Regions from separate parts of the Eubacterium sp. 1001713B170207_170306_E7 genome, predicted to be linked through region 2. Evidence: riboswitches for the same ligand, from Rfam matches in the RefSeq annotation. Region 2 holds a riboswitch; the other holds the start of a gene.
The links. A riboswitch is a leader RNA that binds a small molecule or an ion and turns the genes downstream of it on or off. The one in region 2 is predicted to bind thiamine pyrophosphate.
Positions count from the first base shown of each region.

Region 1: it holds a riboswitch for thiamine pyrophosphate, as region 2 does, so the genes downstream of both, thiW (energy coupling factor transporter S component ThiW) here and thiC (phosphomethylpyrimidine synthase ThiC) in region 2, are expected to answer to the same signal.

Region 1 is NZ_JADMVE010000001.1:924,795-932,049, forward strand. It holds gene I2B62_RS04565 (FUSC family protein) at 135-1,901, shown strand; TPP riboswitch at 1,933-2,041, shown strand; gene thiW (energy coupling factor transporter S component ThiW) at 2,094-2,615, shown strand; gene I2B62_RS04575 (metal-dependent transcriptional regulator) at 2,692-3,057, opposite strand; gene I2B62_RS04580 (TetR/AcrR family transcriptional regulator) at 3,210-3,890, opposite strand; gene I2B62_RS04585 (DUF3795 domain-containing protein) at 4,117-4,680, opposite strand; gene I2B62_RS04590 (GNAT family N-acetyltransferase) at 4,715-5,200, opposite strand; gene asrC (sulfite reductase subunit C) at 5,288-6,331, opposite strand; gene asrB (anaerobic sulfite reductase subunit AsrB) at 6,349-7,140, opposite strand; gene asrA (anaerobic sulfite reductase subunit AsrA) at 7,142-7,255, opposite strand, start outside.
Region 2 is NZ_JADMVE010000001.1:41,237-48,491, reverse strand. It holds gene thiD (bifunctional hydroxymethylpyrimidine kinase/phosphomethylpyrimidine kinase) at 16-801, opposite strand; gene thiE (thiamine phosphate synthase) at 794-1,447, opposite strand; gene thiM (hydroxyethylthiazole kinase) at 1,546-2,391, opposite strand; gene thiC (phosphomethylpyrimidine synthase ThiC) at 2,465-3,799, opposite strand; TPP riboswitch at 3,858-3,958, opposite strand; gene I2B62_RS00230 (manganese efflux pump) at 4,017-4,631, opposite strand; gene I2B62_RS00225 (hypothetical protein) at 5,002-5,856, opposite strand; gene I2B62_RS00220 (Ig-like domain-containing protein) at 5,989-6,558, shown strand; gene I2B62_RS00215 (gamma-glutamyl-gamma-aminobutyrate hydrolase family protein) at 6,598-7,255, opposite strand, start outside.

The sequences.
Region 1 (7,255 bases), 880 kb from region 2:
ATTGCTTTATTTTTTCTCAAAAGGGTATTTTAAAAGAAAAACCTTAAGGAGTGATCTCAATTATAAAAGCCATCAAAAATTTCTTTAAAGCATTGCCGAAAGCCTTACCCGCCATCGTTTTCGGTTTGTTACTTATGGGGTCTGTTATTCTGCTCTTCGGCCGGAGCAACGCGGTTATCGCTCTTGTTTTTCTTTTATACACCCAGACAATGGTTAAAAACTGCCTGTCCATTGTTAATATGCTGCTTGACGCCCTGTGGCTGGTTGGTTACGCCATTTTAGGAACTCTGGTTTCTATGCATTTTGCCACATTGATTATTTTTGGTTTTATACTGATTTTTTTCCTGATCTATGCCGATGCCAATGAGTTTCTAAAAACAAATTACTATATTCCCGGCATGGCCTTTATCCTTATGCAGATCAGCCCGGGAACACTGGCAGCACTTCCGATTCGTATTCTGGCCCTTCTTTACTGCCTGGCTGTCTGTACCGGAATAACGCTTCTGCTGCAAAAACGGCAAAAAACACCAGCCGTTGATCCTCTTATACAGGAAGCGCTCGCCTGCGCAGGAACTGGATTTAAATTATTGGGCCAAAAAATCAAAAAGGAAGATGAAGCAATCGATAAAAAGCTGGACGCCCTTTCCCAGAAGCTGAGCAGCAATATTTATCCCGCTGTTTTCAGACAAATGGGGTTGATGAACGGCAGACAGAAATATACTTATGGTTTAATGCTCTGCCTCGAACAACTGGGACAAGTACTCCAGGCTATCGGCGCAGCTTCACAAGAGCTTCCCACCAGTGATCAGGCTCAATTCTCTGTTTTGGGGGATCGAATGGAAAAAGCAGAAGATCCCCAATTATTAGCAGCTGATCTGCAGGCATTTCTAAAAAGGCCATCCCTAACCGAAAATCGCCTGAATCGGGAGCTTCTGTTGATTCTTGAGACACTTCGGGACCGTCTGCTGGATGACAGTCACCGCACAGATCTTAACACTTCCATTAAAGAGGGGCTTCGTTACAAGTCCTTCAGCCTGCGCCGCCGGTTCAGTCTCGATTTTTTTCAGATGCGTTTCGCACTGCAGACCGCTGTGATTGTCACTGCCTGTACTGCTGTCGCACACTATATTCCGTATTGGTTCAATATTCCGCTCAATGAGTGGCATGGCTACTGGATACCGCTTATGGGGTATTTATCTGCCAGTATCTATATCCGCGACACACTGAGAAAAGCAGCCTTTAAGGTTACAGGCACCATTCTGGGAATGATTTTCTTTGTTCTTGTTACACAGTATATCCCAGCGTCCATCCGCCTGCCGCTTACCGTCGCTATTGGTCTGGTTTTTATGCTGACCATAAAAAGCTCGATTGTCAGTACCATGATCAGTACACAAATGACCTCCGTTATGTTTTTGCCACAACTGGGCGTCATGGACCTGGTATTATTCCGGGTTTTCTGTGTTATTGGAGGTGTCTCCATCGCAGTACTTGGAGGAATCTTTATCTTCAGAACACGCAAACAGGACGTCTTTCGATATGAGCTCACCAGCCTTTTTAAATCGGATTTGTTTATTCTCTATAATCTGTGGAATCTTGCAGAAAAGCAGGAAGCCGGTCCTTTGCTTTATGAGAACCTTCTGAACCTCCACCTGGTCGGCGGACAGCTGGAAAGTTTATCAGGGCAGCAGAAGCTTGTTCCAGCAAAGGTCTTTGAAAAAATAATGAATAAAAACCGGCACTTTTTGGCAGTGGCTGTTCATCTAAGCATGTACTTGAGTGTAAAGGGAATCTCTCCAAAGCAATGGCAGCACGTAAAAGATGAAATTCATGAAGCTGGCGAAACGCTTCAAAAAACTTTTGATACAACCAAGAACAACACAGAAAAAAGCAGTCAGGGTTGAATCCTTTCTCAAAAACAGCTATAATAAAACGGAATCAAACATGGGGAGCTTGCTGCAGCGGGCTGAGAGGAGGCTATGTCGCTTCGACCCACAACCTGATTTGGATAATGCCAACGCAGGGACAGTATCGCATTTTGGGGGTATGCCGCCGCGTGGGCCTATCCCATTTTTGTTTATCTGGAGGCTTCTAACATGGAAAAAAATCATGTGCGGAAATTGACAATGGCAGGGATTCTTATCGCAGTAGGTGTCGTCTGCTCTCCCTTTAGTATTCCTCTTGGAGCGGCACGGTGTTTTCCTGTTCAGCATATGGTTAATATTCTCTCCGCGGTGTTCCTTGGTCCCTTTTATGGTGTTTCAATGGCTTTTATTACGAGTCTTATACGAGTGATGCTTGGAACCGGCAGTCTGCTGGCATTTCCCGGCAGCATGTGTGGTGCTTTGATTTGCGGACTGGTTTTTCGTTACACTAAAAAGCTGACACTAACTTATCTGGGTGAGCTTTTTGGAACCAGTATCCTTGGCGCCCTCGCAGCGTACCCGGTTGCGACAATGGTCATGGGAAAAGAGGCGGCTTTATTCGCTTATGTCGTCCCCTTCTTTATCAGCTGTATCGGCGGCGTGGTCTTGGGCGCTGTTTTAGTGACGGCTGTTCAGAAGACCGGTGTTATGAAGCATCTTTTAGATAATAAAACAGACATCACATTGCGGTGAAACCCGTCATTTCGCTGCACACGCTGTTATTGCAGAACTTTATACCTGTTGCCGGGACCTGTAAAGGTCTCTTTTTTTATACACTCACCTCTTTTTCCTTGAGCGCTTCAAAAGTTTCCAGGCTTAGAACATGCTCCAAACGGCAGGCATCCCGCTCAGCTGTCTTGGCCGATATGCCAAGAAAATAAACCAGGAAGTCGCGAATACGTAAATACCTTTCGTAAATATTCAAAGCTTCTTTAAGCCCCATTTCCGTTAAACAGACATTGTTGTTTTCCACTCTCACCAGTTTATTCGCTTCTAAAAGCTTAACCATATAGCTGACGCTGGCTTTTGTAAAGCCAAGAAAATCTGCAATATCCGTTTTTCTTACCTTGTCGAGCCTTTGATGAAGAACCAGAATTGCCTTAAGATAATTCTCGCCCGCTGAATAATTTGTCATGGACATTCTCTCCTCATTACTATATTTGAGTGAATTCATTCACTTATAGAATAACCCAGCTTCTTTTTATTGTCAAGAAAAAAATGAATGCATTCACTCGTCAAAAAAACAAAAAACCACTCAGTTTTTACCAAGTGGTTCCTCAAGATTTTTTATTCTCTTTTATTCCAAGCTAAGAGGCGTTCAGGATCATCTATTTTCAAAAGATCGACCAGCATTTTTCGAATAAAAATAACGAAGTGATGAATATAATCTTCAATATTTTCAGCCGGAATCTCTTCATGAAAGGTATGCAGCATGCCAAAAACAATAAATCTTGTAGTGGTCTCTAGGTTCTCACAGTGAAACTCACCCTCCTGAATTCCCTGTTCCATAACCGGAATCAGATTTTCGACCATTTTGGCTGCAACCTTGTCAATTCGGCTGGTTCTTATCTCAGTCGTTTCGTGATAATTAGCCTCAAATTCTTTATGCCTCAGCGTATAATCAAAAAGATCCTTGATAAAGTAATTGAGTTTATCAACCGCAGACATACCGGGTTCCATTGGTATCTGGGTCTGCTGGAGGGATTCGCTGGCATAAAGCTCGCAGGCGGCCTCAAAAATCTCTGTTTTGGATTTAAAATAACGGTAGCATAATCCTACAGACACATTCATCTGCGCAGCGATATCCTGAATGGTTGTGTTCTCAAAACCTTTTTTAGAGAACAGCAAAAAGGCCGTTCGGATAATTTCCTGCCGCCGCTCCATTGGTTTTTTGGATATACGTGGCCGTGTCGGGCTGTTTGGCGCGTTTCCTCTATGATTATGCGTATGGTTTCGACGTTGTGACATAATAAGCCTCCGGTAATATCAGTGAATAAATTCATTATTGCCGACTTGCACGACTTTGTCAAGATTTTTGACTGCCGCTATTTTATCTTATCGATCAGGTTAAATAAAGATCGTATTTCTCTTATTTGTGGTATAATGCTCTCATTGCAGCTGTATTTTCGATCTTTGGCCTGTTTTATAATAAAGGGCGTGGAAAAGGCGCCTTTGTTTTCCTTTGACTGCAAATCTATTTGGTTTTTTCCACTTTCTGTTTATTCAGTTTTATTGATATGCCTCTGTTTTCTGCCATGGTCTGAAAGAGCTGTACTGCCTGCCGGGCTTTTTCCTTGAGCGCTCCCTCTGGATTAATTTCATCTTTTATTTGCGTCAGCACAAGCTTTATGTCCTCAAGCTCTAAAAGATTCACAGCAGGACAGAAAAAGGTTTTCCGTCTGCCGTCGTTATAATGCGTTAAAAGGCAGCTCAAAATTTCGATTTTTTCGTTCAGCATTGTCTTGTAGCTTTCCAGGCCTTCCTGCTCAGCCCTTTGAAAGTCCTTTAAGACATGACGATAGGTAATAAAGCTGTCATAAGGATTCAATGTCTCATATCGCTCGCAGGGATAGCTGCTGCATTGAAAGCAAAATTCAATATGATCATGCTCCTGGCTGCATCTTTTTACCGCACAGGAGTGATGACCTTTGCCGCCGCAGCCTGGGCAGCCGGCTCCCTCTACGTGGTACATCGGGCACAGCCCGCAGTTAAGACCGCACAGAGAAAACTGCGGATATACCCGTTCGTTTTTTTTCATTAAATTTTCTCCTTAGGCTTTTTCTCAGGCCGGCTCATATTCCAGCACCGTTTAAATTCTCAGCTGTTTCGGTGTCAACCCTGTATATTCTGGAAGAACCTCCCCAGGGATGGTAGCCGGTTCCGATGTATTCGTAGCCATAGCGTTCGTAAAAACCAACATGATCAGTACAGATATAAACATAAGAATAACCGGCCTTTCCAGCATCTTCACGCGCGCGTTCGAGCAGACGGGCGGCGTAAGCATTCCCTCTGTAGGATGCTTCAATATAAAGAGCGCACACCCAGGGCCATAGATCCATTCGGCTTACAAAATCGTTGGTAATCAAACCGGCTCCGCCGATAATCGTATCGCCGTCCAGCAGAAGATACCAACGTGGCAGTGGTGATTCTGTTGTAAGCCCATGGACAATACAATCCTCATATATCATTTTGTTAGCATCTGTTCCCCACCGATTTTGAAAAAAATCAATGGCGGCCTGTGTATAGATGGGCTCTTCCCTTAATGATATGACCTTCATGCCTCTACCTCCTGTTTATCAATTACCCCTATCTTAACATAGAAAAGGGCCCGGAACAAACACCCGTGCCTCTTATCTTCGTATTTTTTATCTGGATTCCTGCGGACCAGCGTGCTTGTGCTGGGACAATGGCATTACGTGTATATTGCTTCGCTGCTCGTTTTCTGCCCAGTAAATGTCATCCGCAACCTTTGCCTCAGGATTAAAGGTGACGCCTTCAAAAATATGCTTGATAAATTCTTTATAGCCCACACGGTCAATAAGATGCCCGCCATGAAGATACTCTGGTTTATAATCCAGCGCCCAGGCCGAAAACTTCTGCCAGTTGGCAAACATTCCCAAGACGACATCCTCGGTTACCCAGTTCATAAAAAGCTTTCCTGAGCGGGGACTCTGCTTGCCGGTACGGCCACCCAGGGTAACACGGTATAATTTTTGAGGATCTCTTGTCCAAGCGCTAGTAGGACAGATCAGTGTGCACTCTCCACATCCGACGCAGCAGCAGGCGTCTTTATCTATCTTCCCGTCTTTATTGAGCGTAAGCACACCGGTAGCGTGGCTCTGACAGGCATCTACGCAGGAGCCACAGCCTATACACCGGTCATAGTCATAGATCTGCTTATTAACACCCATAATGCCAAAATCATTAAAATTAGCTTTTACGCAGTCGTTGGGGCATCCCGCAACAGCGACCTTTATATGATAATGGGATGGAAAGATCAGCTTTTCAATTTTCTTTGCAAGCTCATAGGTATTGGCGTTTCCTTTTATACAGTGCGTGTTTCCAATACACGCCATAACATTACGCGCCCCAATGGTGGGGTAACCATAATTATCCGATTCCATTTCGCAATCACAGATTTTTATATCAACCTCTTCAATATAAGCCTGGATATAGCGATTGACCTCTGGAATATTGTCATATTTGACACCCGGGATATCCAGGGTCTGGCGGGTTCCCATATGAAAGGAGCCATTTCCCCAGCGCTCGCAGATTTCTGCCACTGCCTTAAGATGCTTCGCCTCGATAACCGCACCGGGCACGCGCATCTGCAGCATAAATTCGCCGGGTACCTTAGATTGCCTGAAACAGTTTGTCCGTACTTTTTTCACATCAATATCATGGTTCATCTTTGCCTCTCCTTTCACTAATCCACCAGGTACTTGGCCTGCGAATAATTGAATACCGGGCCATCCAGACAAACATAGACCTCGTCAATCCGGCAGTGCCCACATTTTCCTACTGCGCAGGACATACGGCGTTCGAAGGAAAGCCAGATTTTCTCATCCGGCACACTGTTTTTGACACACTCAATGCCTGTAAATTTCATCATTGGCGGCGGCCCTACAAGCACCACCGCATAATTGCCGTTAAATTCAGAAAAAGGCACCTGCGAGACAAACTCTGTCACAAAACCCTTATGCCAGCCATCTATTTTTTCGTTATCGAGGGTATAAAGGGTCGAAAAGGATTGACGCCAGCTTTCCAATTCCTGGCGAAAAACAATTCCCGCTTCATTTTTAAACCCGCAGATCAAGTTCACGCTCTCAACATAATCTGGATTTTCCATAAAAAAATGAAGCATGCTGCGGACCGGTGCCAGACCAGTTCCACCTGTAATAACGACCATATGCTTTCCTTTAAACTGTTCAACCGGCCAGCCATTGCCATAAGCGCCGCGGAGGAACAGCTCATCACCTGGCTGTTTTTCAAAGATTTCATCGGTAACCTTTCCCACAGAGCGTATCGTGAAGTCCAGCCAGCCATCACCAAAAGAACTCACGGAAATGGGAGCTTCACCGATTTTGGGAAGCGAGAGCTGAAAAAACTGCCCATGCCTGGGCAGAATATCGGTTTCTACCCTAAAGGTATACTCATGTTGGCTTTCCTGTTTGATATTTATGATTTTACAGGCCTGCGGCTGCATAATATTTACCATTTTAACGTACCTCCTGTGCTTTTGCTTCAATTTGTATCTCATCAATAGCCTGGGACATCTTGTTAACTGTAGCTGTGATGGAAATAAATTCTGGACAGCGGCTGATACAGCGCCC
Region 2 (7,255 bases):
GGGGGTTAAATGAAATTAATTTTTCTGCTGATACAAATGGTTCAGTGGTCCGTTTCCTTTTCCAAGGTCAAGGCCATCCAGGATTGCGCCATGCACATAAGCCTTTGCGTTTTTAACCGCGTCCATCATGGTATCGCCCTTTGCCAGATTCGCGGCGATGGCAGAGGACAGCGTGCAGCCTGTACCGTGGGTATTGGGGTTATCCACCTTTTCTTCGGGCAGCCAATAGCCAAAGCCTTCATAATAAAACAAATCATCCGCACGGTCTTCCAAATGCCCGCCCTTTACCAATATTGCGCCTTTATAGTAGCCGGCGATATCGCGGGCGGCACGGATCATGTCATTTTTAGATTTAATGGGAATACCCGATAAAATCTCGGCTTCTGAAATATTCGGGGTGATCAGATCTGCCAGCGGCATCAGGTCGTTAATCAAAACCGACTGGGCTTCTCTGTCAAAAAGGACGTCACCGCTGGTGGCGACCATCACCGGGTCCAGCACAATATTTTCAGGGGTATATTCTCTCAGCTTTTTAGAAATGGCATGAATAATGGCTTCTGAAGAAACCATACCGATCTTTACCGCATCCGGCACAATGTCTGTAAAGACTGCATCCATCTGAGCTTCCACCATTTTTTCAGAAATATCCTCTACTCTGAATACTCCAGTGGTATTCTGCGCCGTTATGGCAGTGATCACACTCATGCCGTAAACACCATAAGCCGCAAAGGTTTTGAGATCTGCCTGTATCCCCGCGCCTCCGCTGCAATCGGAGCCTGCAATTGTCAATGCCTTAATCATTTGATTTCACCATCTTTTCAGATAATTTTCGAATTCTTTGTGCCGCAGCCCGCGTATCCGGCTGGGCAAACACAGCCGAAATCACCGCGACGCCGTCGACATTTGAGCCGGAAAGCGCCAACAGGTTTTCCTCGCTGATACCACCGATGGCCACCACTGGAATTTCCACACGGTCACAAATGCTTTTGAGCGTCTCAAAAGAAACCGCCTTCGCGTCAGTCTTTGTAGACGTTGAAAAAACCGCACCCACACCAAGGTAATCCGCGCCGTCTTTTTCTGCCGCCAAAGCCTGCTCCAGCGTCTGGGCGGACACGCCTAAAATCTTATCTGGGCCGATTTTCTTCCGGGTCTCGGCCACAGCACCATCGCTCTGACCAATGTGGACGCCATCTGCGTCCACCTCCAAAGCGATCTCCACATCATCATTGATCACATAGGGAATGCCCGCTGCCTCTGCCAACGCCTTCAGGCTCCGGGCTTCACTGACAAAATCCTGGCGCGCCATATCCTTTTCCCTGATCTGAAGAAAGGTCGCGCCGCCCTCTATCGCGGCCTGAACCTCTTCCTTAAGGGTACTTTCACCAAGCCACGAACGGTCCGTGACGATATAGAGCAGCATATCTTCTTTTTTTACATTGTTTTTCATAATTCTCCTAATTTGACAATCAAATCTTAGCTTTCACTTTTCCTGTTTGTTTTATACCCGATTGAGATATTTTATAACATTATTTTAGCTTTTTCACCTTACGGAATCAAGGTAATTTTTGCATAGGTTTCGATGGTATTGCCTGTCATGGTGCTCACATTATCCATGATAAAAGTTCTCAGGCTTCCTGTCCCCAGCTGATTATTCGTAACCTGACGTGAAGCCAGCTCGCCCGCAATCCCCATACTGGCCACAGCGCATACCACCGCTTCCAAAACACTGTCTGGGTTGGCTGCCGCATAGGCTGCGGTCATGGCGCTGAGCATACAGCCCGTACCGGTGATCCTGGACATATCCCGGTGTCCGTTTTTTACCACATAAGCTTTTTCCGAATCCGTGATAAGATCCATAGCGCCGGTAATGGCAATGACCGCGCCGGTTCTTTCCGACAGCTCTTTGGCCAGAGCAACGGTCGCGTCCAGGGTTTCATCGGTCACTGTGTCTTTCACATCCGCATCCACGCCCCTTGTTGTGCCGGCTCCGGCATAGACCGTTTTAATTTCCGAGATATTGCCACGGATAACGGAAAAATTCACTTCCTTGAGTAGGCGGTGTGTGGTTTCAGTTCTCAGCTTGGACGCGCCGGCCCCCACGGGGTCCAGTACCACAGGATGTCCCAGCGCATTGGCCTTTTTCCCCGCCGCAATCATGGATTCAACTGTCCGGCTGTTCAGCGTGCCAATATTGATCACTAAAGCGCTGCAAATTGTGGTGATTTCCTCCACCTCTTCTATGTCATCTGCCATGATCGGGGACGAACCCATGGCCAAAAGAATATTCGCACAGTCGTTGACCGTGACATAATTGGTAATATTGTGGACCAGCTGAGGGTTTTTTCGGGTGTTTTCAAAAATATCAACAAAATTTTCGTTTAATCGGATCATCTTTTCTCCTTTAAAATTAAAACGCAGATGCCGGCTGGCCTTTCAAGCCGCGCCAGTCACCTGCGTACGCTGTTTATTTACCGGAAGGGCACTCCTGCGCATCTTCCATAATATCCACATGCTCACCGTTTAAGACCTTGTTCATATTTCTCACTGAGCACATTTTGCCGCACATGGTACAGGTATCCTGATTTTCGGGTGTCGACTCTGCGCGGTAACGCCTTGCCTTTTCGGGGTCAATGGCCAAGTCAAACATCTTATCCCAGTTAAGCTCACGTCTGGCAACTCCCATCTGGTAATCCCAATCCGCGGCTCCCGGCAGTCCTTTGGCGATATCGGCCGCATGGGCCGCAATTTTTGAAGCGATGATGCCTTCCTTAACGTCATCGACATCCGGCAGTCTTAAATGCTCGGCAGGCGTAACATAGCACAGGAAAGAAGCTCCATAGGTTGCTGCAATGGCCCCGCCAATGGCTGAGGTAATGTGGTCGTAACCCGGCGCGATGTCTGTCACCAGAGGTCCCAGCACATAGAAGGGCGCGCCCTTGCAGATGGTCTGCTGGATTTCCATATTGGCCTGAATCTGGTTGAGGGGCATATGGCCTGGTCCCTCAACAATGATCTGGACATTTTTATCCCAGGCGCGCTGTGTCAGTTCTCCAAGGGTTACCAGCTCCGAAATCTGTGAAATATCTCCGGCGTCCGCAATACAGCCCGGACGGCAGGCATCGCCAAGACTGATGGTGACATCGTGTTCCTGGCAGATTTCCAGGATTTCATCATAAAACTCAAAGAATGGGTTTTCATTGCCGGTCATTTCCATCCAGGCAAAAATTAACGATCCCCCGCGGGATACAATGTTCATCAGACGGCCGTTGTTCTTAAAGCGGTCGGCTGTCGAACGGTTGATTCCACAATGCAGCGTCAGAAAATCAACGCCATCCTCTGCGTGCATGCGCACAATGTCAATCCATTCCTGGGACGTAATTTCCTGAAGTGGCTTATTGTAATAAACCACGGCGTCGTAGATCGGCACGGTACCAAGCATGGCCGGACAGCTTTCGGTCAGCCTGCGTCTGAACTTACGCGTATCGCCGAAGGAGCTCAGGTCCATGATGGCCTCTGCGCCCATGTCAACCGCGCTTTTTACCTTTTCCATTTCCACATCCAGATTCAGGCAGTCTCTGGAGGTTCCAAGATTGACATTGATCTTTGTTTTCAACGCGCTGCCGACCCCATAGGGGGTTAAGCAGCGGTGATTTTTATTGGCAGGTATGGCGACCTGTCCCTTTGCCACCAGGCCCATTAAAGTATCTAAGGGCATGTTTTCATATTCCGCGACACGCTTCATCGCTTCGGTTTCAATGCCTCGGCGCGCGGCATCCATTTGAGTTGTGTACAGCTCCATATTTTCTCCTTAACTTTTTCAGTTTTTCAACAAAAAAAGCGCACCCACGGGTACGCTGCTTAGCTCAACTTGTCCTCCCTACGGCGGCGTTACACCGCATCAGGTAAAACGGGTTTAGGATTTAATCCAATCTCAGCAAAAGCTCCCCGGGCATCAACTCATTTGTCTTTCTTATTCTATCCTATGTGCTGAGAAATAACAAGGGGTTTCTTCATATTTACCAAAACATTTCAACGAGGCCTAAGACCACCAGCAAAACACCGGAAACAACGGGCGCGTAATCCCCCAAAAGCGGTCCTACCACACGCCCTCCAAGGCGGGCGCCCGACCATAAGGCGGCAAGACTGATCACAAAGGTACACACTGCCGTTAAGCGGATGCTGACACCGGTAATGCTGGCCGCTATTCCTGTGCCCAGATTGTTAAAAGTCAGCCCAAGTGCAACCACTACAATTTCGCGGTACTGGATATGGGCTTTATCGTGAACCGACGCATCCATTTTTTCTGCCATCTCATTGGTGCTTTTCATGGCATAGGTGCCTGATTTTTTCTCTTTTAAGAGCTTGACACACCCCTGTATGACAAAATAAAAGCCCAGCAGCATAATAATCCCGGCGCCCAGATAATTGCCCATCCGTTCTGGGATATAGCCCGACAGCCACCGGCCAAACAGCATGGCGATGACAGTCCCTGTCGTGGTGATCACCGCCACGATCAGGTTGGAGAGGGCGTCGAGATGAATTTTTTTTATGCCAAAAGCCAGGCCCACAACAATATTGTCAAGGTTGGAGGAAAGGCTGAATAATAAAGCGGATACCATTAAAACAAGCATTTTATCATGCTCCCTGTTTAGTTTTATACGTTCTTTTTATATTATACCTTTTCAGCCCTGTGAATTATCGTTGTCCTCTGGTAAATTTTATCAAAAAACAAAGATACCTGGTACCCCCTTGTACCAGGTATCTAACTCCCCTTCATTTTCCCCATTAAGAAAACGTTCATTCAGATATCATTTCCGAAGATGGTATCCCCCTTGATCCCACCTTATATCCTGCGTTTCAAAAACGTTTTCATTAACTGTCAATAATGATAACATTTCCCTCCATAATTGTCAAGTTATTTTATTAACAAGTTGGCTGTAAAAGCCCCAGAGTCCCACAGAATACAAAAGGAGACGCCGCTTTTCACGACGTCTCTTCTGCTTACTCCTTGGGGCCAGACCCCGAAATATTCAAACTTTCGGAATCCTCCGCTTCCATATTCTCTCTCGACTGTTTCTTCTTGAGCTTTGGCATAAAGCGTTTGACAAAGGTCCCTTTTCCACGGCCTTTGATATAAAACAGGCCAAAAATTGAAAAGACCACCGCGCCGATAAAATTAACAAACAGGTCGGACATGGTATCGATGAGCCCAATGTCAATATAGCCGCCGTAATTCCAGGTCTGTCCGTTAACAACGATGCTCTCAATGGGAATGGTGACCGCGACATTTTTCCCCTCTGGATTAAAGATCACCGAGCTGATGCTCTGGATAATGGTGTCCTTCTGCATATCCGTTTGGAAAAACCAATCGGCGGCAAACTCAAAAAATTCCCAGAGCACGCCGATCGTCATTGAAAAACAAAACGCAAAGACCGCCACAAAAACCGGTGACAGGCTCATACTGAAATTTTCATTTTGATTTAAAATATCAATCAGCGAAAACCCAATCGCTGCCATTAGAAAACCGTTTATGGTGTGCAGCATGGCGTCCCAATGGTCAAAAATCAAATAATATTCCTGAATCTCACCTAAAATTTCTGCTGAAAAGATAAATAATATGATGATAATTTCAAGGGTTGTCGGCATTTCGATGTGGAGCTGCTTGTCCACAAAGCTGGGAATCATAAACAAAATCAATGTCAGAACACACAGAAAAACATTGTTCCAGTTTTGATTCCAGATCTGGGCAATCATCACCGCAACGACTAAAACACGCAGCAATATGTATAAAAAAACCTTACCGCGGCTCTTCTTTGCCGGTTCGCCTTTATTTTTTTTCTTCTTTTCCTTTTTCAAAAACTGGCTCCTTTCTAAAAATTTTCATCGCTTTTCTGAACCATTATAACACAGACACGGGAAAATCGTTTTTTATTTAAGAAATTTGGGTAACTGTAATAATAGCTTATGTAAAATTAAGGAGTCGCTACAATGAAAAATAACTTTTTTAAAACAAATCTCACTCTGATTCTCTCCCTCCTGCTGTTGTCTGGTTTCAGCCCAATTCTGGCCGAAACGCCAGCCGGCGATCCCGCGCTCAATGAAGGGGCTGTGGGCAGTCCCCTGACCCTGACCTCCAGCGTCCCGCAGGACGGCGCCACCGATGTACAGCCCTTTACAGAAATTTCTGTATCCTTTAACCAGAATGTGGTCAACACTGCGGTAAAAGCCGCCAATGAAAAGGCCGTGACCCTCTGGAGTGAGGGCAGGCAGATTGACGCGGACATTGTTCTGTCCGATGATCTCATCGACCCTGAGGACTGGGGAACAATCCGTATTAACCCGAAGGATACCCTGAAGAGCAATCAGGAATACATTATAAAGGTGGATACCCATTTAACCTCCACCACCGGACAGCACCTCCAGGATCCTGTCGAGGTCCATTTTACCACCGTAAAATCAGCGGCCTCCATCACCGGAACTTCCATTGCTGCCGTTGCCGCGATTGTCATTATCGCCGCGGTTATTATCGGCATTCTTTACAAAAGACATAACCGCTAATTCAAAAGGACGCACCCATTGCCGGATGCGTCCTTTTCTTTATGCCTGCTTTTTTGCCGCCTCCACAAAGGCTTTAAACAAATCCCGTTCATAGGCGCGCTTTGGCCACAGAAACTCAGGATGCCACTGAATTGCCAGACCATAGGTCATGTCTGGTATCTCGACAGCCTCTACCAGGCCGTCCTTGGCGCGCGCGGTTGCCTCCAGCTGTGGGGAAAGCTCCGCAATCCCCTGATGATGCATGCTGTTGACACGAATTGTCCGCTCTCCGATAATTTCAAACAGCTTGCTGCCTTCCTGAATTTCGATATCGTGTACCGGGAAGATAAACTCTGTTTTCTGAGAATGCTGTACAGGGCTGGTTTCTTTTCTCTGCGCGATCAGATCCTGATAAAGGGTGCCGCCCAAAGCCACATTAAAAAACTGAAGCCCTCTGCAAACACCGAAAAGGGCTTTGTCCTGTTTCCGGACTTCATCTAGCAGGATCGCTTCCATATAGTCCCGTTCCGGTGAAACCTCATTGCAGTACTCTGTCATTTCCTGGTTGTAAAGAGCCGGATCCACATCCTGACCGCCGGTAAATAAAAATCCGTCAAACCCATCCACAAGCGCGCGGATGTCCGCTTCGTCCTTTAAAAGCGGCAGGACAAAGGGCATGCCTCCCACCTCCAGAATACCGTCCAAGTATCCCGGAAAA